3 regions of the Acidovorax cavernicola genome follow, and region 3 is predicted to be linked to each of the others. Evidence: predicted binding sites of a transcription regulator. Region 3 holds the regulator's gene; each other region holds the start of a gene.
What was found. Region 3 encodes sigma-54, which starts transcription at its own class of promoters, with help from an activator protein. Its sites were predicted from a motif close to TGGCANGNAANCTGCTTT; they were not measured.

Region 1 (7,974 bases), on a different contig from region 3:
GTGGAAAGTCGATCGCCGTTTCATGCCGACCATGGGCCGCGCGCAGGCTGAAGAGTCGATGGCGCGCTGGGAGCGTGCAGTGCGCCAAGCGACAGCAAATTGAAGCTCACCCCCAGGCTTCGCGCACTTCGTGTCGCTTCTCCTACCCCCCACCGGGGGCGACACCAGCGGCCCTGCGAAGCCGGTTCCGCGGTGTCTCGCGAACAAGCCGACTGACGCGGGCTTACCAGCCCCAGACCTGGCGCTTGGGCACCCAGCCGGTGGCGCCGCCTTCGTGGCGCACCTTGACCCAGTCGCCACGGCGCTCGAGGGTGCGCAGCACGTCGCCGTACACGGCCTTCTTCACGACCGGGCTGCGCGCGCCGGGTGCGCGGCGCAGTTGAGCGGTCTTGGCCTTCACCACGTGGTGCGGCGTCTTGTTCGTCATCGAACGGTAGACCCAGGCCTTGTCGTTCTCGAAGTCGGTGACCCGCAGCCATTCGCCCTTGCGGCCGATCACGCGCAGCGGGTAGCCCCGACTGACCGTCCAGTGCGCTTCGGCGCGCTGGGTGGGGCCGGTGCGCATGTTCAGCGTCTTGACCGCGACACTGACCATCTGCGGCTGCGCGGCAAAGGCGGACGGCAGCACCATCCACGAGAAGAAGAATGCGAGCAGGAGCGCGGGCAGTCGGCGGCTGAATCGGGCCATGGGGCGAAGGTTCCTTTCGAAGAGACACAAGAGGTCCGGCAATGCCGGGCGAAGCCCCTCTGGGACCCTGAGCGCGAATAAGTTCCGCGGGGATATCCCTGAGGCGAGCCTCTTGCGGCCTTCAAAGACCCCGCGAGGGTCGGGACACTGAACGCGTTGCCGCAAGGTGCGGGGCAGAATTCGGCCGCTTTCGACTCCCCCACGCCGCGCTTGACACATCCCCACACCGACGCCCCGCGTCACCACTCCAGCGCCCTGCTGGCCTTCGGCGTGGTCAGCGCCACGCTGCTGGCGCTGATCGCCTTGGGGCACGACGGCCGCCGCATCGCCCAGCTCGCGGTGCTCGCCGCGCCGCCCGTGCTCTGGCTGCTGTGGCCGTTGCACAGCGCGCGCCTGCGGCGCTGGCGCACGGCGCTCGTGTGGCTCTGGGTGATGGGCTTCGGCCTCGACGCCGTGGTGCGCGCCTACCTGCTCGACACCTACCAGGCCGCGCCCGACAGCGCCATGGTGCTGGGCGCGGCGGCCAACACCAACGCACGCGAAAGCGCCGAATACCTCCGCATGCACTGGCGCTCCGCGGTGGTCTGGTCGGCCGCGCTCGCAGCGGCGGGCGTGCTGGCAGGCCTGTTCGCACGGCGCGGTGCCGCGGCCGTGGCATCGGCGGCGCCGCGTGCGCGGCGGCCGTTCTGGGCGCGGTCGCTGCTGCTCCTGATCCTGCTGGCCGCCTGCGTGGCCTACGTGAGCAAGCCCTGGCGCCGGCTGCATCCAGCCGTCTTCTGGACCCAATGGTCACAGTCGCTGCAGGCTCAGCGCGCCGCCTGGGCCGGGCAACAGGAAACCCGCGATGCGCAGATGGCCCAGGCCCGGCAGATCGCGCCGGTGATCTCGCGCGAAGGGCCCTCCACGGTCGTGCTCGTCATCACCGACAGCATCAACCGCGACAACATGGGGCTGTACGGCTACGGCCGCCCGACCACGCCGCGCCTGCAGGCGCACAAGGCGCAGGAAGGCGACCGCATGGCCGTGCTGCAGAACGCGTGGTCGGTGGACGCGAGCACCCTGCCCGCGCTGCGCAACATGTTCCATTTCGGCCAGCCCTCCAACGGAAATGCAGGGGGCCCGCCCCACCTGCTGGCCCTGGCGCGCGCCGCCGGCTACAAGGTCTGGTGGATCAGCAACCACGACGACCTGGCCATCGAGCAGGAGCATGCGCGCTATGCCGACGTGGTCGACATGGTGAACCGCACGCCGGGCCGCGCCAGCGCCTCGCTCGACGGCGAAATCCTCGATTGCGTACAGGAGGCGTTTGCAGACACCAGCACCGAACGCAAGCTCATCGTGGTCCACCTGATGGGCGCGCATCCGCACTACAGCCTGCGCTTTCCCGAGAACGCCAACCCCTTCGACGACCGCGTGGATGCCGTCGAGAACGGCCTCGTGAAAGACGGCCGCTCGGCCCTGGTGCGGCACTTCCGTCATGAATACGACGCCGCGCTGCTGTACCACGACTTCGTGGTGTCGGAGCTGCTGCAACAGACCCGCAGCACGGGCAGGCCCGACGACTACCGCGCCTGGATGTACCTGTCGGACCATGGCCAGGAAGTAGGCCACGGCAGCGACCGCGCAGGCCACAGCCCCGCGACCGCCTCGGGCTATCGCATCCCGACCGTGGTCTGGCGCAACCGCGAAGCGCTGCCCACCGGCGCCGCCACGCAGCAACCCTTTCGCGCGGACTGGGCCGGCTGGAGCCTGATGGACCTGCTGGGCATCCGCTGGAGCGGGCAGAAGGCCGAGCGCAACGTGCTCAGCGAGGCCTACCAATGGCAGGCGCCGGAGATTCCGGTGGCGGTGGAGTCGTTCTCGCGCTAGGCCGCGATGACGAGCACTAGCGGTCGGCCACCGGCCGCACCGCGTGGGTGGCTTCGGCCGCCTCGTTCAGTCCGATCCAGGCATTGCTGAAGTCCACGGCATAGAAGTGCTGCGCGGCCTCGCTGCCCGAGCCCGACCAGAACTTGACCAGCGGCGTATCGGGAAAGCGTGCGCTGTCGATGGTGGGCACGGATGTTTCGCGGGCGCACCACCGCGGCACGGTGACGGGTTCTTTCTCGGGGCTGAGTTCGAGCGTGAACTGTTCGTCGACCAGGCCGTGGTCGCAACGCCGCAGCGCCGCCAGCTCCACGATGGTCGGCAGCCGCCATTGCGAGATGCCTTCGTGGCCCTTCTCGTTGAGCGCCTGCACGCGCGCCTGCGCGTCCATCAGGCTCAAGGCCTCGGCCTCGCCGACGCAACGACCGCCCTGCCACGTCTGCCCCAGGGCGCAGCGCAGCCAGCGCAATCCCGTGGCGGCATCGAAGACGACGGGCGTCGAGGCCTGGGCCGAGGCTTGTGCTTTCGGTGACGCGGCCTGGTCGCAACCGGCGAGCAGCACGACGGCCGCCAAGGCGGCGGCCAACCACTTGCCATCAAGGGCAAGCATTGATTTCTTCATGGGAACTCCCTGCGGTCAGCAATCGGTATCGGGGTCGAATCCCGAATGCTACCGCCGGAGGCTCGAAGTCCCGGGGCCTGCCTGGGGCCCGCAGGACGTCGATTCAATGCGTTGTCAGTGCGCCGGCACCAGGAAGTCCTGGCTGATCCGCCCGCCCAGTTCGTTCACCCGGTCGAGGAACTGCGTGAGGTAGGCGTGCAGGCCCGTCGCCAGGATTTCGTCGACCCGCGCGTACTGCAGGTCGGCCAGCAGCTTGCCGGCGCGGCGCTGCGTTTCGGCGCTGTGTTCGTTCTGCACCTTCGCGAGGTTGTTGACCACCTCGACCAGGCTGGCGTGCAGCGAGCGCGGCATGTCGGCGCGAAGAATGAGCAGCTCGGCCACGCGCTCGGGCTTGATCACGTCGCGGTAGACCTTGCGGTACACCTCGAAGGCCGAAACGCTGCGCAGAATCGCGCTCCAGTGATAGAAGTCGTACTCCTGATCTTCCTCGGTGGCGGCACCGAAGAACTCGCTGTTGAGCGCGTGGAACTTCACGTCGACCAGGCGCGCCGTGTTGTCGGCACGCTCCAAAAAGGTGCCCAGGCGCGAGAAGTAGAACGCCTCATCCTGGAGCATGGTGCCCAGCGTGACGCCGCGCGACAGGTGCGAGCGGAACTTGACCCACTCGAAGAACTGGCCCGGGTCGCGCTCGAAGTCGCCCGCGCGCAGCATGCGGTTCACTTCGAGCCAGGTGGTGTTCTGCGTTTCCCAGGCCTCGGTGGTGAGCGCGCCGCGCACGGCGCGGGCGTTCTCGCGCGCGGCCTTCAGGCAGGAGACGATCGACGACGGATTGCTCTCGTCCTTGACCATGAACTCCATGACCTCATTCGGTGCGATCTGGTCGTACTTCTTGCTGTACCAGGGCAGGAGCTCGCTGATCGAGAGCACGCCCTGCCAGCCGTACTTGGCGACTTCGGCCGACTGCGGCAGCAGCGAGGTCTGGTAGTTGACGTCGAGCATGCGTGCCGTGTTCTCGGCACGCTCGGTGTAGCGGGACATCCAGTAGAGGTGGTCTGCGGTGCGGGACAGCATCGTGTGTGCTCCTACTGCGATTGGCTTTGCGAGGGCGCGGCCGCCTTCGGCTTGGCCGTGCGGTCCGCTTCGAGAATCCAGGTGTCCTTGGTGCCGCCGCCCTGCGACGAGTTGACCACCAGCGACCCTTCCTTCAGTGCCACGCGCGTGAGGCCGCCGGGCACCATCTGCACTTCCTTGCCCGAGAGCACGAAGGGACGCAGGTCGATGTGGCGCGGCGCGATGCCGGCGTCGACGAAGGTCGGCGAGGTCGACAGGCTCAGCGTGGGCTGGGCGATGTAGCCGTCGGGCTTGGCGATGACGGCTTTCTTGAAGTCCTCGATCTCGGCCTGCGTGGCGGCCGGGCCGATGAGCATGCCGTAGCCGCCGGCGCCGTGCACCTCCTTGACGACCAGGTCCTTCATGTTGTCGAGCGTGTACTGCAGCTCGTCCTTGTTGCGGCACATGTAGGTGGGCACGTTCTTCAGGATCGGCTTCTCGCCGAGGTAGAACTCGACCATCTTCGGCACGTAGGGGTAGATCGACTTGTCGTCGGCCACGCCCGTGCCCACGGCATTGCAGATCACGACGTTGCCCGCGCGGTAGGCGCGCATCAGGCCCGCGCAGCCCAGCGTGGAGGTCGGACGGAACACATCGGGGTCGAGGAAGTCGTCGTCGACGCGGCGGTAGATCACGTCGACCCGCACCGGGCCGCGCGTGGTGCGCATGTAGACGAAGTCGTCCTTCACGAACAGGTCCTGCCCCTCGACGAGTTCCACGCCCATCTGCTGGGCGAGGAAGGCGTGCTCGAAGTAGGCGCTGTTGTACATGCCGGGCGTGAGCACCACCACGGTGGGCTCGGCCGTGGCCGGCGGCGCGCTGGCGCGCAGCGTTTCGAGCAGCAGGTCGGGGTAGTGCGCGACCGGCGCGATGCGGTTCTGGTTGAACAGCTCCGGGAAGAGCCGCATCATCATCTTGCGGTTCTCGAGCATGTAGCTCACGCCGCTGGGCACGCGCAGGTTGTCCTCGAGCACGTAGTACTCGCCGTTGCCCTGCGCGTCGGGGGCGCGCACGATGTCGATGCCCGAGATGTTCGAGTAGACGTTGTGCGGCACGTTCACGCCCATCATCTCGGGGCGGAACTGGGCGTTGTTCAGGATCTGCTCGGCCGGGATGATGCCGGCCTTGATGATCTCCTGGTCGTGGTACACGTCGTACAGGAAGCGGTTGAGCGCAGTGACACGCTGCACCAGCCCCTTTTCCATGCTCTCCCACTCGTGGGAGGGAATGATGCGGGGCAGCAGGTCGAACGGGATCAGGCGCTCGGTGCCCGAGCCGTCCTCGTCCTTGGCGCCGTACACCGCGAAGGTGATGCCGACCCGGCGGAAAATCATTTCCGCCTCTTCGCGTCGCGATCGCATCACCTCACCGGGTTGCTTCGCGAGCCATTGGTCGTAGCGCTTGTAGTGCTGTCGGATTGCAGCGCCCGCGTAGGGGAGCTGCTCATACATCTCGTCAAATTTGTGCATGGAACGACCAATCTCCTTGAGCCATAGCTTAGCAAGTTCGAGGCCAGTAGAAGCCCTAGGTTGGGCGCAAACCGGGGGCCTTTGAAAGGTTTCCAGCGACGCCTCAGGGAAGGCTCAGGGAAGGCGGTGGCGCCAATAGCGCAGATCGTGCGCGCGTTCACACTTCACTTCGGCAGGCCGTGGGCTCGCCCAATGGGCCGCGCCGCAGCGCGGGCTGTCGACCACCTGCACGTCGCGCCGGGTGTAGCGCGCCACCACCTCGGGCGCCGGGTGGCCGAAGCGGCTGCGGTAGCCGACCTGGACCAGTGCGATGCGCGGGCCGACCGCGTCGAGGAAGGCCTCGCTCGACGAGGTCTTGCTGCCGTGATGCGGCACCAGCAGCACGTCGGCCTGCAGTTGTTGCGGCGTACGCGACACCAGCGCAACCTCCTGCAGCCGTTCGATGTCGCCGGCCAGCAGCGCCGTGGCACGGCCGTTGCCGATGCGCAGCACGCAGGACACGGCATTGGGTCGCGTGAAGCTTCGGTAGTCGCTGTCGAAGGGATACAGCACTTCGAAGCCCACGCCGTCCCAGGTCCAGCGCTGGCCGGCCTCACAGCGGCGCGCGGGACGCAGGGCCTGCAGCGGATGACCTGCCTCGATGGAACTGAGTAGCGCGGCCTGCGGCTGCATGGCGAGCACGGCGGCCGCGCCGCCCGTGTGGTCGATGTCGCGGTGGCTCAGCAGCAGCGTGTCAAGCCGTTCGCCCCGGGCGCGCAGCAGGGGCACGAGCACGCGATCGCCGGCGTCGCTGTCGAGCCCGTAGCGCGGGCCGGCGTCGTACAGCAGACTGTGCGTGGCGGTGCGCACGAGCACCGCATTGCCCTGACCGATGTCGGCGGCCAGCAGATCGAACTCGCCCACGGCCGGGCGCGCCGGCTGCCACAGCAGCACCGGCAACAGCAACGGCAGCCCGAGCGCCCGCATCGGCCACGGCAGGCGCATCGCCAGCAACACGCCGCCCACGACACCGCCAGCGGCCAGCCACGGCGGCGGCGCGGCCATCGACAGCGTAGCGAACGGCAAGCTGGCGAAACCCTGCAGCAGCAATGCGAAGAGCTTCACAGCGCCGGCCGCCACGTCCCACAACGGCGGCACCGCCACGCCGAGCATCGCCAGCGGCGTGATCACCAGCGTCACCCACGGGATCGCGAGCGCATTGGCCACGAGCCCGACCACCGACACCTGCTGGAACAGCAGCAAGCTGAGCGGCGTGAGCGCCAGCGTGATCGTCCATTGCTCTCGGAAAAAGCGACCCAGCCGGGTGACGGCCCCTGCCCGCCCCTCGCCCGGCGCCGCGGTGGCGGAGGCGAACAGCACCGCGACCGCCACGAAGCTGAGCCAGAAGCCAGCCTGCAGCAGCGCCCACGGGTCGGCGACCACCACGACCGCCGCCGTCAGCAGCCAGACATGCGGCCACGGCCAGCGCCGGCCGGTCAGGCGCAAGAGCGCCACGGTCGCGAGCATCCAGACCGTGCGCTGCGAGGGCACGCCCCAGCCGCTGAAAAGCGCATACAGCGCGGCCAGCAGCACGCCGCCGGCGAGCGCTGCCTGCGGTGCGGGCACCCGCAGCATCAGCCGGCTGCTGCGCCGCCAGAGCGCGCCCACGACATGCGCCGCGAACCAGGCGAACAGGGTGATGTGCAAGCCCGAGATCGACATCAGGTGGGCCACGCCGGTGGCCCGGAACACGTCCCAGTCGGCGCGGTCGATCGCGCCCTGGTCGCCCGTGACCAGCGCGGCGATCACACCGGCTTCGCGTCGGTCGTCCACGCGTGCGAACACCGCATCGCGCACGGACTCGCGTGCCCGTTCGACGGGGTGTTGCCAGGTGGCGCCCAGCAGGCGCGGCGCGGGGTCGCGCGCGCCGGTGCGCACGTGGCCGTGAGCGTGCACGCCCTGCTCCCACGCCCACAGCTCGCTGTCGAAGCCGTGCGGATTGAGGTTGCCGTGCGGCGCACGCAGGCGCACGGTCAGCTGCCATCGCTGGCCGGCATGCACCTCGCCCACGGTGCGAGCGGCAGACGCACGTCGCTCGGCGGGTTGCTCCCAGACGCCGCTGTGTTCGCCGTACCAGGCGAGCGAGATGCGCGAGGGCACCGTCGGCGGCGCGTCGTCGCGCGCAGCCCCGGTCCATTGCGCCGCCTCCACGTCGAAACGGAAGCGCGTTCCGATGTCGC
Region 2 (7,974 bases), on a different contig from region 3:
GTTGTACGGATGCGAGGCCGGCATCTCGATGGGGAGGCCGTGCGCGTGGCCCAGCCACAGCACGTGGCGATAGGTCCAGCTGCGCTTGGAAGGGATTTCAGCGGGGCCGAGCTGGCCGTGGTGCTTGAGCAGCGCGCCCAGCAGCACCGGCTTGTAGGCCACGCTGACGCTCAGGCCTTCGAGCGCCTCGGGCAGGTGCTCGAACGCGAGGTGCGCGTAGGGCGAAATGAAGTCGAGGTAGAAATCGATGTGCTTCATGCGTCGTGGTCTCCTGTGGTGGGTTCGGGCACGCGCCAGATGCCGGCCTGGGCCCGCAGTTCGATCGCTCGCCACACCTGGCGCCGCGTCTCGTCTTCCATCTTGCTCCAGCCGGCGATCTCGGGAATGGTGCGCAGGCAGCCTTCGCAGAAGCCGCTCAGGCGGTCCATGCGGCACACCGACGAGCATGGCGACGGCACCTCGCCGTCCATGCGCTGCACGGTCCCGGCGCGTTCGGCAAGGGCGTTCGCTTCGTCGAAGTTCACACCACGTCGGCCACCGGCGCGCCGGTGAGCTTTTCCAGGTCGTTCGGGTGCAACTGGAACACGGCGTGCGGATGGCCCGCGGCAGCCCAGATCTCCTCGAAGCGGAACAGCTCGCGGTCGATCAGCACCACAGGCTTCGTCACATGGCCCACCGGCGACACGCCGCCGATGGTGAAGCCGGTGCGCGCCTTCACGAAGTCGGCGTCGGCGCGGCCGGTCTTGCCGACGATGGCATCGACCTTCTTCTCGTCGACCCGCTTGTCGCCCGAGGTGATGACCAGCACCGCCGCCTCGTCGCTCTTGCGGCGGAAGATGATGCTCTTGGCGATCTGGCCGACCGAGATGCCGAGCGCATCGGCGGCCTGCTGCGCGGTGCGGCAGGCGTCGTCGAGCATGCGGGGCGCATGGGGATGGCCGGCGTCCTGCAGCACGCGGGAGACGCGCTGGACACCTTCAGGAAGGGAATGGAGTTCGGAGCCGCACATGACAGGGTTCTGGGCGAGGTTCTTGTGTTCGTGGGGGCGTGGGCCCCGCGTTGCAGCCCCCGAGCATACGGAAAAGCCCCGCGCCCCGGCGCCGCCGCCCTCTTGCGACCTTCAGCCCCGGCGCACCAATGCGGAGAGCACCCGCGCACGACGCCCGTGCGCGGCGCGCCGGCGCCGGTCCGATTTCGGTGCGCCACCGGCCGATGAGCCCGGCGACACGGGCGCCACACGGGCTTTCGGACGCGGCACGCTTATTGCTGAACAGGGTGGCGACCCCGCCGGCCCCTGCGGCGGGTTCGCAGTGCCTCCGCTAACGACGGCGGGGTTCAAGCGCACCGAAGGCCGCCCGCCCTCGGTTCGTCTGCTCCAACCCATTTCGCATCCGTTCCGTCGCGGGGGCCCCAACGACGCTGTCTGTTCCGACAGCGGCCGCGGGGGCGCCTTCCAGGGCCGGTTGCGTGCAGGACCCCCAATGAAGATCGCAGTCATCGGCCACGGCATGGTCGGCCACAAGTTCCTCGAGCAACTCCACACGCTCGGCCTCCCGGACGCACAGGTCACCGTGCTGTGCGAAGAGCCCCGCCCGGCCTACGACCGGGTGCACCTGTCCGAATACTTCGCCGGCAAGACGGCGGACGACCTGTCGCTGGTCGAGCCGGGCTTCTTCGAGCGCAGCGGCTTCACGCTGCGCCTGGCCGCGCGCGCAGTGGCCGTCGAGCGGCGCAACAACACCGTCACCACGGCCGACGGCGAGGTGATCGCCTACGACAAGCTGGTGCTGGCCACCGGCTCCAACCCCTTCGTGCCGGCCGTGCCGGGCCGCGACCGGCCGAACTGCTTCGTCTACCGCACCATCGAGGACCTCGATGCGATGAAGGCCTGCGGCGCCAAATCGCGCAGCGGCGTGGTGGTGGGCGGCGGCCTGCTGGGCCTGGAATGCGCCAAGGCACTGCGCGACATGGGCCTGGAAACGCACGTGGTCGAGTTCGCGCCGCGCCTGATGGCGGTGCAGGTCGACGAAGGCGGGGGCCGTGCGCTGCGCGGCAGCATCGAGGCGCTGGGCCTGCATGTGCACACCGGCCGCAACACGGTGGAGATCACCGACGGCGCAAGCGCGCGGCACCGCATGGTGTTCGCCGACGGCACGCACCTGGAGACCGACATGATCGTGTTCTCCGCCGGCATCCGCCCGCGCGACGAGCTGGCGCGCCAATGCCTGCTGGCCGTCGGCCCACGCGGTGGCGTGGCCATCGACAGCCATTGCCGCACCAGCGACCGCAACGTCTACGCCATCGGCGAATGCGCCTCGTGGAACGAACAGACCTTCGGCCTCGTCGCGCCGGGCTACGACATGGCGCGCGTGGCCGCCCGGCACATCGCCGGCCAGGCCGACGCGGCCTTCACCGGCGCCGACCTGAGCACCAAGCTCAAGTTGATGGGCGTGGACGTCGCCAGCATCGGCGACGCGCACGGCAAGACGCCGAAGTCGCGCGCCTATCAGTACATCGACGAGCGCAAGCAGGTCTACAAGAAGATCGTCGTGAGCGAAGACGGCAAGCAGCTGCTGGGCGCGGTGCTGGTCGGCGACGCCGCCGAGTACGGCACGCTGCTGCAACTGGCGCTCAACGGCATCGCGCTGCCCGACGAGCCCGAGTTCCTGATCCTGCCCTCGAGCGACGGCAAGGCCAAGCCCGGCCTGGGCGTGGACGCCCTGCCCGACAGCGCGCAGATCTGCTCGTGCAACAGCGTCACCAAGGGCCAGATCTGCGAAGCCGTGGGCCAGGGCGTGTGCACGCCCGCCGAGATGAAGGCCTGCACCCAGGCCGGCGCCACCTGCGGCGGCTGCGTGCCGCTGGTCACGCAGGTCATGAAGATGGAAATGGCCAAGCGCGGCATGGCCGTGAACAACCACCTGTGCGAGCACTTCCCCTACTCGCGCCAGGAGCTGTACCACCTCATCCGCGTGGGCGAGATCCGCAGCTTCGCAGACCTGCTCGCCAAGCACGGCAAGGGCCTGGGCTGCGACATCTGCAAGCCCACGGCCGCGAGCATCTTCGCCTCGTGCTGGAACGAATTCGTGCTCAAGAAAGACCTGGCCGGCCTGCAGGACAGCAACGACTACTTCCTGGGCAACATCCAGAAGGACGGCACCTACTCCGTCGTGCCGCGCATGCCCGGCGGCGAGGTCACGCCCGAGGGCCTGATCGCCGTGGGCCAGGTGGCCAAGAAGTACGGCCTGTACACCAAGATCACCGGCGGTGCGCGCGTGGACATGTTCGGTGCGCGCGTGGAGCAGCTGCCGTCCATCTGGGAAGAACTCATCGCGGCCGGCTTCGAGTCGGGCCATGCCTACGGCAAGTCGCTGCGCACGGTGAAGAGCTGCGTGGGCTCCACCTGGTGCCGTTACGGCGTGGACGACAGCGTGGGCCTGGCCGTCGAACTGGAGAACCGCTACAAGGGCCTGCGCGCGCCGCACAAGATCAAGTTCGGCGTATCCGGCTGCACCCGCGAGTGCGCCGAGGCGCAGGGCAAGGACGTGGGCATCATCGCCACCGACAAGGGCTGGAACCTCTATGTGTGCGGCAACGGCGGCATGAAGCCGCGCCACGCCGAGCTGCTGGCGAGCGACCTCTCCAAGGTCGACCTCATCCGCATGATCGACCGCTTCCTGATGTTCTACGTGCGCACGGCCGACCGCCTGCAGCGCACCAGCACCTGGCGCGAGAACCTCGAGGGCGGCCTCGACTACCTCAAGGGCGTGCTGCTGCAGGACACGCTGGGCCTGGGCGCCGAGCTCGAGGCCCAGATGCAGCACGTGGTCGACACCTACCAGTGCGAATGGAAGACCGCCGTGACCGACCCCGCCACGCGCCAGCGCTTCCGCTCCTTCGTGAACAGCGAGAAGCCCGACGAGCACATCGTCTTCGTTCAGGAGCGAGGACAGATCCGCCCCGCCAGCGTGCAGGAGCGCGGCGAAGCCTCCATGGCCTGAAGCACACCACACCGAAGAACACAGAGGAACACCCCATGACCACAGACACCACCGCCTGGACCGCCGTGTGCGCCGCCACCGACATCCTCCCCGACACCGGCGTGTGCGCGCTGGTCGACGGCGTGCATGTCGCCATCTTCCGCGTGGGCCATGAGCAGACGCTGTTCGCCATCGACAACGTCGACCCCAAGGCCAAGGCCAGCGTGCTGTCGCGTGGGCTGGTCGGCAGCCTGGGCGACCGCATCGTGGTGGCTTCGCCGCTCTACAAGAACCACTTCGACCTGCGCAGCGGCGAATGCATCGAGGCGCCCGAGCACTCGGTGCGCGCGCACACGGTGCGCGTCGAGGACGGCCGCGTGCTCGTCGCGCTCGCCTGACGCCGCCCCCTATCTTTTTTCAGCCTCTCTCCAAGGACTCCGAATGGCCTACCTCGCCCCTGCCGAATTCGTGACCAAGATGGTCGACGCCGGTGAATCCAAGCTGCTGATGTCCACGCGCGACACGCTGATCCGTTCGTACATGGCCGGCGCCATCCTCGCGCTGGCCGCGGCCTTCGCCGTGAGCATCACCGTGAACACCGGCAACGCGCTGGTCGGCGCGATGCTGTTCCCGGTCGGCTTCATCATGCTGTACCTGCTGGGATTCGACCTGCTCACCGGCGTGTTCACACTGGCGCCGCTCGCGGTGTTCGACAAGCGCCCCGGCGCCACCTGGGGCGGCGTGATGCGCAACTGGAGCCTCGTGTTCATCGGCAACTTCGCCGGCGCGCTGACGGTGGCGGTGTTCATGGCGATCATCTTCACCTTCGGTTTCAGCGAGGCGCCCAACGCCATCGGCGAGAAGCTCGGCCACATCGGCGAAGGCCGCACCGTCGGCTATGCGGCGCACGGCGCGGCCGGCATGCTCACGCTGTTCATCCGCGGCGTGATGTGCAACTGGATGGTCTCGACCGGCGTGGTCGCGGCCATGATGTCGACCACCGTGTCGGGCAAGGCCATCGGCATGTGGATGCCCGTGATGGTCTTCTTCTACATGGGCTTCGAGCACTCGATCGTCAACATGTTCCTGTTCCCCGCCGGCCTGATGCTGGGCGGCAAGTTCACCTTCATGGACTACCTGATCTGGAACGAGCTGCCCACCGTGGTCGGCAACCTCGTCGGCGGCCTGACCTTCGTGGGCCTCACGCTGTACGCCACGCACTACAAGACCGCCGCCAAGCGCGTCCTCGGCTGAGCCGCGGCAGCCACATCGCTTTTCGCATGCCCGCGCCGCCGCGCAAGCAGCTGCGCGTGACGCTCGGCCAGCACTCGCTGGCGGGCAGCCACGCGCCGGTCAACCAGGACTTCCACGGCGCCATGCTGCCCGAGGGCGCGCTGCGCGTGTCCAAGGGCATCGCCGTGGCGCTGGCCGACGGCATCGGCTCCAGCCGCGTGAGCCAGGTGGCGAGCGCGGCGGCCGTGCGCGGTTTTCTCGACGACTACTACGCCACCTCCGACACCTGGTCGGTGCAGCGCGCGGCGCAGCGCGTGCTGGGCGCCACCAATGCCTGGCTGCATGCGCAGACCCAGCGCAGCGATGCGCGCTTCGACAAGGACAGCGGCTACGTCTGCACCTTCAGCGCGCTGATCCTCAAGGGCCGCGACGCGCACCTGCTGCACGTGGGCGATGCACGCATCCACCGGCTGCATGCCGGCGCGCTCGAACAGCTCACCGAAGACCACCGCGTGCGCGTGTCGTCGGTCGAGTCGTACCTCGGGCGTGCGCTGGGCGCGGGCGCCCACGTGGAGATCGACCACCGCTGCTGGGAAGCCGAGGTGGGCGAGGTCTACCTGCTGGCCACCGACGGCGCCTACACGCACCTGGACGCCGCCGCTGTGCATGAAGCGCTGGCGCTGCACGCGGACGACTTCGATGCGGCCGCACACTGGCTCGCGGAAGCCGCGCGCACCCGGGGCAGCACCGACGACATCACGGTGCAGCTGCTGCGCATCGACGAACTGCCCGACGCCGACGCACCGCCCGCGCAGCTGCAGCGCGAGGGCCTGGCGATGCCGCCCGCGCTCGCACCGCGCGCCCGCTTCGAGGGCTTCAGCCTCGTGCGCGAGATCCATGTGAGTTCGCGCAGCCATGTGTACCTGGCCACGGACGACGCCACCGGCCAGCCCGCCGTGCTGAAGCTGCCGTCGGTCGACCTGCGCGACGACCCCGACTACCTCGACCGCTTCGTGCTCGAGGAATGGGTGGCGCGGCGCATCGACAGCCCGCACGTGCTCAAGGCCAGCGCCGTCGAGCGCCCGCGCGCGCACCTGTACGTGGCCATGGAGTACGTGGACGGCCACACGCTCGCGCAATGGATGGTCGACCACCCCCGGCCCGACCTGGACAGCGTGCGCGGCATCGTCGCGCAGCTCGCACGCGGACTGCAGGCGCTGCACGGCAAGGAGATGCTGCACCAGGACCTGCGGCCCGAGAACGTGATGATCGACCGCGCCGGCACCGTGAAGATCATCGACCTGGCCTCGACCCACGTGGCGGGCCTGGCCGACGGCAGCGGCGACACCCGCGCGCTCGCCATCGAAGGCACGCTGCAATACACCGCCCCCGAATACTTCACCGGCCACGGCGGCAGCGCGCGCTCCGACCTGTTCTCGCTGGCCGCGATCGTCTACCAGATGCTGTGCGGGCAGCTGCCCTACGGCCTGCAGGTGTCGCGCATCCGCTCGCCCGCCGACGCAGGGCGACTGCGCTATGTGCCGGTGCGCCACCTGCGGCCCGAGCTGCCCGCCTGGGTCGATGCCGTGCTGCAGAAGGCGCTGCATCCGCAGGCCGCGAAGCGGCAGCAGGCGGTGTCGGAGTTCGTGCACGACCTGCGCACGCCGGGCCCTGAATTTTTGAGCGCGCGGATGCCGCCGCTGATCGAGCGCCGGCCTGTGCTGTTCTGGCAATGCACCACCGTGCTGCTGGCCGCGGCGGTGGTCGTGCTGCTGGGGCTGCGCGCCTTCGGGCGCTGAGAAGAAGGACGCAGCCCGTTCGCGTCAGCCCGCGCGCTTGGTGCGGATCGCCTTCGAGGCGCGCGAATTCGGTTCGCGGCCCAGCGCTTCGCTGATGTACACGCCCGCGTCGATCAACTTGTCCAGGTCGATGCCAGTCTCGATGCCCATGCCGTGCAGCATGTAGACCACGTCCTCGGTCGCCACGTTGCCCGTCGCGCCCTTGGCGTAGGGGCAGCCGCCCAGGCCGGCCGAGGACGACTGGAAGTTCCACACGCCCAGTTCGAGCGCCGCCAACGTGTTGACCAGCGCCTGCCCGTAGGTGTCGTGGAAGTGGCCGGAGATGGCGTCGACCTCGAAGTGCGCCAGCGTCGCCTCCATGGCCGCCTGCACCTTGCGCGGCGTGCCCACGCCGATGGTGTCGGCCACGTCCACGCGCTGCACGCCGATGCCCTTCATCAATTGCGCGAGATAGCCGACCTTGGCCGGCGCGATCTCGCCTTCGTAGGGGCAGCCCACGGTGCACGACATGGCGCCGCGCACGGCGATGCCCTTGGCGCGCGCGGCCTCGACCACGGGCGCGAAGCGCTCGATGCTCTCGGCAATCGAGCAGTTGATGTTCTTCTGGCTGAAGGCCTCGCTCGCGGCGCCGAACACCACGATCTCGTCAGGCCACTCTTCGCGCGGCGCGGCAATGGCGGCCTCGAAGCCCTTCATGTTGGGCGTGAGCACCGAGTAGAGAACGCCCGGCTTGCGCTGGATGCCGTGCATCACCTCGGCGTTGTCGGCCATCTGCGGCACCCACTTGGGCGAGACGAAGCTGGTGACCTCGATCTCCTTCAGGCCCGCGTCCTGCAGGCGGTGCACGAGACCGATCTTGACCTCGGCGGACACGGGTTGCTTTTCGTTCTGGAGGCCGTCGCGCGGACCGACGTCGACGAGCTTGACCTGGGCGGGGAGTTTCATGGGATGTCTCTTGTGTC
Region 3 (7,974 bases):
CGAGCGCGGATCGAAATTCATCGAGCCGACGAACAGGATGCGCTGGTCGATCACCGCCGACTTGGCGTGCAGCCGCCCCACCGACGTGCCGAACAATCCCAGCCTCACGCTGCGCCGCGTGCGCGCGGAACTCAGCTCGTGCATCTCGGCGCCCAGCGCGAGCATGTCGGCGCGGTAGCGGCGGTAGGCGGTGTGGACCAGCGGCTCGTCGGTGGCGGCGAGCGAATTGGTGACCACGCTGATCTTCACGTTGCGCCCGCGGATCTCGCGCATCACCTCCAGCCCCGAAGCGCCGGGGATCAGGTAGGGCGAGACCAGCGTCACTTCGCTGCCCGCGCGGCGCATCTGCTCGACCACGTTGTAGCGCACGCTGTCGACGTCGAGCAGCGGCACGCCGCCGTAGGAGGCCGTCTTGCCGATCACACGATCAGGCGAATCGGCGTACGCCTCGGCGGTGGTCCAGATCAGGCCGAGCTTGCCGGCGTCGAGGTCGTCGGCCACGGGGCTGTAGCCCAGCAGATCGTTGGGCGCCGGCTTCGGCGGCGGAGGCGTGGTGTCGGGGCCGGTGGCGACGTCGAAGCGACGCTGCAGCTCCTCGCGCGGCAGGTCGGTGCGCACGACCGAGCCGATCGGGCGCACGTGCGGGCTGTTCCAGTACTGGTCGAACAGCACACCCAGGCGCGGAATCAGTGCGCCCGTGACGAAGGTGTCGAGGTCGATGAAGTTCGCGCCCGCGGTGCGCGTGAAGTACTGGTTGCCGATGTTCCGGCCGCCCGCCACCGCCATCGCACCATCGGCGATGAACAGCTTGTTGTGCATGCGGCGGTTGACGCGGCTGAAGTCGAACAGTGACGCGGCAAAGCGCTTGAGCAGGCTGCCGCGCCCGGCCGGGAACGGGTTGAACAGGCGCAGCTCCACGTTCGGCGTGGCGGCCAGGCCGAGCAGCAGTTCGTCTTCGCCGGACGTGTACAGGTCGTCCATCAGCAGGCGCACGCGCACGCCGCGCTGGGCCGCGTCGCGCAGGGTGCGCAGCAGGTAGCGGCCGGTTTCGTCGTTCTCGATCTGGTAGTACTGCACGTCGAGCGTGCGCTGCGCGCGGCGCGCCAGTTGCAGGCGCGTGTCGAAGGCGAAGTCGCCGCCAGGCATGAGGCGAAAGCCGCTGAGGTCGGGGTCGGGGTCGGGCTGCGAGGCCAGCGCGATCTTGCCGAGCGCGGTGTCGGCCGAGACGGCCATGGCCTTGGTGGGCGGGCGCGGGGCCTCGTCGGGCAGCGTGGCGCAGCCGGCGAACAGCAGCACCGCCACCATGACCAAAGCCCAATGCCCACAACGAGACAGCAGGCGACTCGTCGTCATCGTCGGGCTTCTAGAGCGCCTTGCGCAGGTTTGCCGGCGCGATGCGCAGCGCCTCGCGGTACTTGGCCACGGTGCGGCGCGCGCACTCGATGCCCTGCTCCTTCAGCATCTCGGAGATCTGGCTGTCGGACAGCGGCTTCTTGATGCTCTCGGATCCCACGAACTGCTTGATCAGCGCACGCACCGCGGTGCTCGACGCATTGCCGCCGGTCTCGGTGCCCAGCGCCGAACCGAAGAAGTACTTGAGCTCGACCGTGCCGAAGGGCGTGGCCATGTACTTGGCGGTGGTCACGCGCGAGATGGTCGATTCGTGCAGGCCCAGCTCGTCGGCGATCTCGCGCAGCACCAGCGGGCGCATGGCCAGCTCGCCGTGCACGAAGTAGCTCTTCTGGCGCTCGACGATGGCGTTGCTCACGCGCAGGATGGTGTCGAAGCGCTGCTGGATGTTCTTGATGAACCAGCGCGCCTCCTGCAGCCGCTGCGACAGCGCCTGGCTGCCTTCGCCCTTGTGCGACTTGAGCGCACCGGCGTAGATGTCGTGCACGCGCAGACGCGGCATGACCTCGGGGTTCAGCATGACGCGGAACTTCACGTGGGTGCCGCGCCCGGTCTTGGTGACGATCACGTCGGGAATGACGATGTTGCGTTCGACGTCGACAAAGCGGCGCCCCGGCTTGGGCTCGAGCCGCGCAATGATCTGCAGCGCCGAGCGCACCAGGTCTTCGTTCGTGCGCGTGAGCGTGGCCAGTCGCTTGAAGTCGCGCCGCGCGAGCAGCTCCATGGGCTGCTTGCAGATCGCGATGGCGGTCTTGCGCACGAGCGCTTCGGCCTCGGTCTCGTCTTCGCTGGCGAGCGCCTTCAGCTGGATGCTCAGGCATTCGCCGAGGTCGCGCGCGCCCACGCCGGCCGGCTCCAGGCTCTGCAGCAGGCCCAGCGCCACCTGGAAGTGATGCACGAGGTCGTCGAACTCGTCGTTGTCGTCGCCCGCCAGGCCCGAGGCCAATGCGGGCAGCGAGTCTTCAAGATAGCCGTCGTCGTTGAGCGATTCGATCAGGAATCGCAGCGCCGCGCTGTCGCTCTCGTTCAGCCGCAGGGTCAGCGCCTGGCGGTGCAGGAACGACTGCAGCGACTCCTGGCTGCGCGCGAGTTCGGTGGCATCGGCGCGTTCGTCGTCGCCGAGGTTGTTCTGGCGCGCGGGCGCATCACTGCCCCACTCGCTGTCGTCGGGCGCCATGTCGACGGTGCCGTCGCCTTCCCAGTCGGGCTCGCGCTCGGCGATCTCGGCGGCGGGGCCATCGGTGTCGGGGGTCGAGGTGGTCTCGCTCGAAGTGGTCGTCGTGCTGGCGGCGGACGGCGCGAAGTCGGCCTCACCCTCGCCCGCGTCGTCGCGCGGCACCGGCGCATCGGCCGTGTCCAGCCCGAACTCTTCGCGCGCCGCTTCTTCCGCGGTGCGTTCGAGGAACGGGTTCTCGTCCAGCATCTGCTCCACCTCCTGGCTCAGTTCGAGCGTGGAGAGTTGGAGCAGGCGAATGGACTGCTGCAGCTGTGGCGTCAGCGCGAGATGCTGCGAGACGCGAAGGGACAGCCCTTGCTTCATGGGAACCGACCCCGCCCTTACATGCGGAAATGTTCGCCCAAGTACACCCTGCGTACCTCGGCGTTGTCGACGATCTCCGAGGGTGTGCCTTGTGCCAGCACGTGCCCGTCGCTGATGATGAACGCGTGATCGCAGATGCCCAGCGTCTCACGCACGTTGTGGTCGGTGATGAGCACGCCGATGCCGCGCTCTTTCAGGAAACTGATGATCCGCTGGATCTCGATCACGGCGATCGGGTCGATGCCGGCAAAGGGCTCGTCCAGCAGGATGAAGCGCGGCTGGGTGGCCAGCGCGCGCGCGATCTCGACGCGGCGGCGCTCGCCGCCCGACAGTGCGAGCGCGGGCGAGTCGCGCAGGTGGTCCACGCGCAGGTCGGCCAGCAGGTCGGCCAGGCGCTCTTCGGTGTGCTGCTTGGTCAGCGGCACCAGGCGGCCGTTGGCATCGGGCTCGCGCTGCAGCTCGAGCACGGCGCGCACGTTTTCCTCGACCGTGAGCTTGCGGAAGATCGATGCTTCCTGCGGCAGGTAGCTCAGGCCCATGCGCGCGCGGCGGTGGATCGGCATGTGGGCGATGGGCTCGCCGTCGATGGTGATCTCGCCGGCGTCGGCGCGCACCAGCCCGACGATCATGTAGAACGAGGTGGTCTTGCCCGCGCCGTTGGGGCCGAGCAGTCCGACGACCTCGCCCTTCTGCACGTCGAGCGAGACGTCCTTGACGACCGTGCGGCTGCCGTAGCTCTTCTTGAGGCCGCGCGCGACGAGGCGGCTGCCCGGGATGCCGTCGGCGGTCTGGGTTCCTGCGGTTTCGATCACTTGCGCCCTTCCCCTTCGGGGCCGCTCAACGTGGTCGTCGAGCGCAGCCCGGTGCCGGGCGCGGGAGTGGGTGCCGGGGCCGCGGGCTTCTTGCCGCCGGCCGCCGGTACCGAGCCGCCCGCTGCGGGGGCTGCCGCGGCCTTCGGCGTGAGGATGGCCTTGACGCGACCACCGCCGCCCGGCGCCGCGACGCCGGCGTTCGGCGGCACGAGGGAACCGTTGACGGTGTAGGTGTCGTTGCTCTGGTCGTAGACGATCAACGCGCCGCTGCTCTCGTCGTTGGGCGTGGCACCGATCAGCCGACGCATGACCGCGCGGCGGATGAACTTGACGTTGTCGGCGCGGCTGTCGTACTCGATGACTTCCGACTCGCCCTCGATCCACTCGTCGCCGGCGTTGCGCTTCTGCTTGTAGTAGGCCAGCTTGCCGGGCGCCGCCGTGACCACGCCGTACTGGTAGCCCTCGGCGTCCTGGCGCACGTCCAGCCGCGCACCGCGGATGATGATCGTGCCCTTCGTGACCAGCACATTGCCGGTGAACACGCTGGTCTGTTTGAGGTCGTCGTAGCGCATCGAATCGGACTCGATGTTCATCGGCTTGGTGCGGTCGGCGGTTTCCGCCAAGGCGCCCGAAGCAGCACCGGCCAGCAACAGCGCACCGAAGGCCAGGCGGCCGAGGCGACGAAGGGTGGGGAATGTGGGGATGGAGGGCAATGTCATAAAGGCACGAAACTTGCTCTGAAACATTGTATGCGTGGGATGGCGATTGCCCACCGCCGCCAATGAAAAAGCCCGCCGAAGCGGGCCTTGCATTCGACCCCGAACCGGGGCTGTCGGGTCGATCAGCCCTTCTTGGCTTCACCGATCAGGAAGGTCGCGACCTGCAGCACCTTGGCCATGCTGCCTGCCGTTTCGCCGTCCACGTACCAGCGGCCCGCCACGGCCAGGGCCGGCACGCCGGCCACCTTGTAGGCCTCGGTCTGCTGCGACGCGCGGCGGGCCTTGCTGGCGACGCCGAAGGACGCAAAGGTTTCCTTGAACTTGGCACCGTCGAGGCCGGCACGCTCGGCCCAGGCCTGGATGTTGGCTTCGCCGGTCAGGTTCTGGCGCTGCGCGTGGATCGCGGCGAAGACCTTCGGGTGGTACTCGTCGAGCTTGCCCATGGCCTCGAGCGTGAAGTACAGGCGCTGCTTGGCCTCGACGTCGTTGCCCACGAAGGGCACCGGGATGCGGCGGAACGCCATGTCCTTCGGGGCGGCCTTGACCCAGGCTTCGAGCGAGGGCTCGAAGTCGTTGCAATGCGGGCAGTTGTACGAGAAGAACTCGACCACCTCGACCTTGCCAGCGGGTGCATCGACCGGCACGCGCTTGTCGAGCACGAGGAAATCGGTGCCGGCCTTGGGAGCACGTTGGGCGTGCGCCGGAGCGGCGGCCAGCGAAAGCAGCCCGATCGAAGTGGCGGCCAGCGAAAAGTCACGACGTTTCATTGAAAGGGTTCTCCTGTAGGTACCGCAGACAGAGCCGGCGCGCCGCGGGGAGTTCCCTGCTGGCGGCGCGCCCGGGGCGCTGGAATGGACAGAGTGCGGCAAATGCCGCGCGGGCGAAGCTTAAGGGCTGTGGATGAAGAAAAGGTGCCGCTCAGCGCTGGACGCGCACCAGCGCCGATTCGAGACCGCCACCGTCGAGCCGTTCCTTGAGCCGGTCGGCGTCGTCCTTCTTGTTGAACGGGCCGGCGCGCACGCGGTAGACCGTGCGGCCCGCCTGCTCGCGCTCGGTGACCTTGGCCTCGACGCCCATGAGCGACAGCTTGGCGCGCTGCGCCTCTGCGTCGTCGGTGGTGCGGAAGGCGCCGGCCTGCACGAAGTACATGAAGGGATCGGCGCCCGACGGCGACGGTGCGGCGGCCGTGTGGCTTGGTGCCGCAGACGCGGTGGTCGTGCTGCCGCCCGAGCGGGCGCGAGCGAGGTCGCCCAGCGGATCGTTCGACGGCGGCAGCGCGTTGGCTTCGGCCGGCACCGGTGCGGGACGCGCCGGCTTGGGCGCCACCACCACGGGAGCGGGCGCGGTGACCGGCGGGGTGGCGACAGGCGGCGTGCCGGGTGCCACGGTGACCGGAGCACCGGTGATCGGGTTCACCGGGCCGGTGGCCGTGGCCGCCGGCGGCGTGGCGGCCGGCTTGGGCGCGCCGGCCTTGCCGGCCAGCGGTGCGTTCGGGTCCCAGTCGCGGTTCTTGCGGGCCTCGGCCTCGTCCTGCTCGGCACCGCCGCGTTGCGTCTTGTTGACGAACGGGATCGGCACCTTGGTGACGTAGACCGCGATGCCCAGGGCAACGCCCAGACCGAGCACCAGGCCGATGATCAGCCCGATGACGATGTTGCCGCTTTGTCTGCTTGTCTTCTTCATGTTCGGAGGGTGATTCACATCTTGCTCGGCGCACTGACGCCGAGGATCGCGAGGCCATTGTGCAGCACCTGCGCGGCCGCCGCGACGAGTGCGAGACGCGCCAGCTTGACCGGTTCGTCGTCCACCAGGATGCGCTCGGCATCGTAGTAGCTGTGGTAGCTGGCGGCGAGTTCGCGCAGGTAGAAAGTCACGTCGTGCGGGGCGAAATCCTTCGCCGCGGCCGTCAGCATGGCCGGGTACTTGGCCAGCAGCAGCATCAGCGCCTGGGCCGCCGGGCTGTCCAGCGGCGACAGGTCGACCGCCTTGAGCGCGGCCACGTCGCCGCCCCAGGCCGCGAGCACCGAACAGATGCGCGCGTGGGCGTACTGCACGTAGTACACGGGGTTGTCGTTGTTCTTCGTTACCGCGAGGTCGACGTCGAAGGTGTACTCGGTGTCGGGCTTGCGGCTGAGCAGGAAGAAGCGCACGGCGTCGGTGCTGGTCCACTCGATCAGGTCGCGCAGCGTGACGTAGCTGCCGGCGCGCTTGCTGATCTTGACCTCCTCGCCGCCCTTCATGACGCGCACCATGGTGTGCAGCACGTAGTCGGGGTAGCCCTCGGGGATGCCCTCGCCCGCGGCCTGCAGGCCGGCGCGCACGCGCGCGATGGTGCCGTGGTGGTCGGTGCCCTGGATGTTCACGACCTTGTGGAAGCCCCGCTCCCACTTGGCGATGTGGTACGCGACGTCGGGCACGAAGTAGGTGTACGTGCCGTCCTTCTTCTTCATCACGCGGTCTTTGTCGTCGCCGTAGTCGGTCGACTTCAGCCACAGCGCGCCGTCCTGTTCGTAGGTCTTGCCGGCGGCCACGAGCTTGGCCACCGCGGCCTCGACGCGCCCGCTGGTGTACAGGCTGGACTCCAGGTAGTACTGGTCGAAGCGCACGCGGAAGGCCTGCAGGTCCAGGTCCTGCTCGCGGCGCAGGTAGGCCACGGCGAACTCGCGGATGGCGTCCAGGTCTTCGATGTCGCCGGAGCCGGTGACCTCGCGGTCTTCCGACTTGACGGTCTTCTTCGCCTTGAAGTCGGCGGCGATCTCGGCGATGTAGTCGCCGTTGTAGGCCGGTGCCTTCTCGCCACTGGGCCATTCGGCGTCGCCGGGCTTGAAGCCGCGCGCGCGCAGCTGCGTGCTGTTGGCCAGCGTCTGGATCTGCACGCCGGCGTCGTTGTAGTAATACTCGCGCCACACGCTCTCGCCCTGCGAGGCCTGCAGATTGCAGATGGCGTCGCCCAGCGCCGCCTGGCGACCATGGCCCACGTGCAGCGGGCCGGTCGGGTTGGCCGACACGAACTCGACCAGCACCTTTTGACCCGTGGCCGGCTGGCGGCCGAAGGCTTCGCCCGCGGCCAGCACTTCGCGCACGATCTGCTGCTTGGCGGCTGCCTTGAGACGGATGTTGAGGAAGCCGGGACCGGCGATCTCGATGGCCTCGACCCATTGGCCGAAAGCGGGGGTGGCGAGCAGCGCAGCGCTCAGTTCCTCGGCCAGTTCGCGGGGCTTGCGCCCCAGCGGCTTGGCGAGCTGCATCGCGGCGGTGCTGGCGAAATCGCCGTGCGCCGCCACCTTGGGCGACTCGAACGCGGCTTTGACGCCAGCGCCGGGAGAGAGGGTTTCGAGCGTGTTCGCGAGCGCCGCGAGCAGCTCCTGTTTGACCAATAGCATCTGTGAATTTTACCGGGGGCAAACCCGGGTCCAGTTAACGATCGTCATCCGATGGGCGATGTCGCCCGTTACGATGGTCGGCCCCGAGGCCGGGCAACAACTGTCACAAC

Region 1: D3H34_RS10435 (circularly permuted type 2 ATP-grasp protein) is a predicted target of sigma-54. The motif match lies at 5,784-5,801, and genes of this name have one in related genera.
Region 2: nirB (nitrite reductase large subunit NirB) is a predicted target of sigma-54. The motif match lies at 1,253-1,270, and genes of this name have one in related genera.

What each region holds. Positions count from the first base shown of each region.
Region 1 covers NZ_QXMN01000009.1:104,015-111,988, reverse strand. Annotated here, with positions in the region: gene glpK (glycerol kinase GlpK) at 1-103, shown strand, start outside; gene D3H34_RS10455 (SH3 domain-containing protein) at 224-688, opposite strand; gene D3H34_RS10450 (phosphoethanolamine transferase) at 899-2,557, shown strand; gene D3H34_RS10445 (Lcl C-terminal domain-containing protein) at 2,574-3,176, opposite strand; gene D3H34_RS10440 (alpha-E domain-containing protein) at 3,291-4,247, opposite strand; gene D3H34_RS10435 (circularly permuted type 2 ATP-grasp protein) at 4,259-5,755, opposite strand; gene D3H34_RS10430 (DNA internalization-related competence protein ComEC/Rec2) at 5,870-7,974, opposite strand, start outside.
Region 2 covers NZ_QXMN01000003.1:281,604-289,577, forward strand. Annotated here, with positions in the region: gene D3H34_RS05770 (2-hydroxychromene-2-carboxylate isomerase) at 1-258, opposite strand, end outside; gene D3H34_RS05775 (DUF1289 domain-containing protein) at 255-524, opposite strand; gene D3H34_RS05780 (YbaK/EbsC family protein) at 521-1,009, opposite strand; gene nirB (nitrite reductase large subunit NirB) at 1,482-4,001, shown strand; gene nirD (nitrite reductase small subunit NirD) at 4,037-4,378, shown strand; gene D3H34_RS05795 (formate/nitrite transporter family protein) at 4,422-5,234, shown strand; gene D3H34_RS05800 (bifunctional protein-serine/threonine kinase/phosphatase) at 5,261-7,012, shown strand; gene D3H34_RS05805 (hydroxymethylglutaryl-CoA lyase) at 7,037-7,957, opposite strand.
Region 3 covers NZ_QXMN01000014.1:42,137-50,110, forward strand. Annotated here, with positions in the region: gene D3H34_RS13425 (phospholipase D family protein) at 1-1,353, opposite strand, end outside; gene rpoN (RNA polymerase factor sigma-54) at 1,364-2,950, opposite strand; gene lptB (LPS export ABC transporter ATP-binding protein) at 2,968-3,762, opposite strand; gene lptA (lipopolysaccharide transport periplasmic protein LptA) at 3,759-4,481, opposite strand; gene D3H34_RS13445 (thiol:disulfide interchange protein DsbA/DsbL) at 4,604-5,248, opposite strand; gene D3H34_RS13450 (SPOR domain-containing protein) at 5,400-6,164, opposite strand; gene argS (arginine--tRNA ligase) at 6,179-7,864, opposite strand.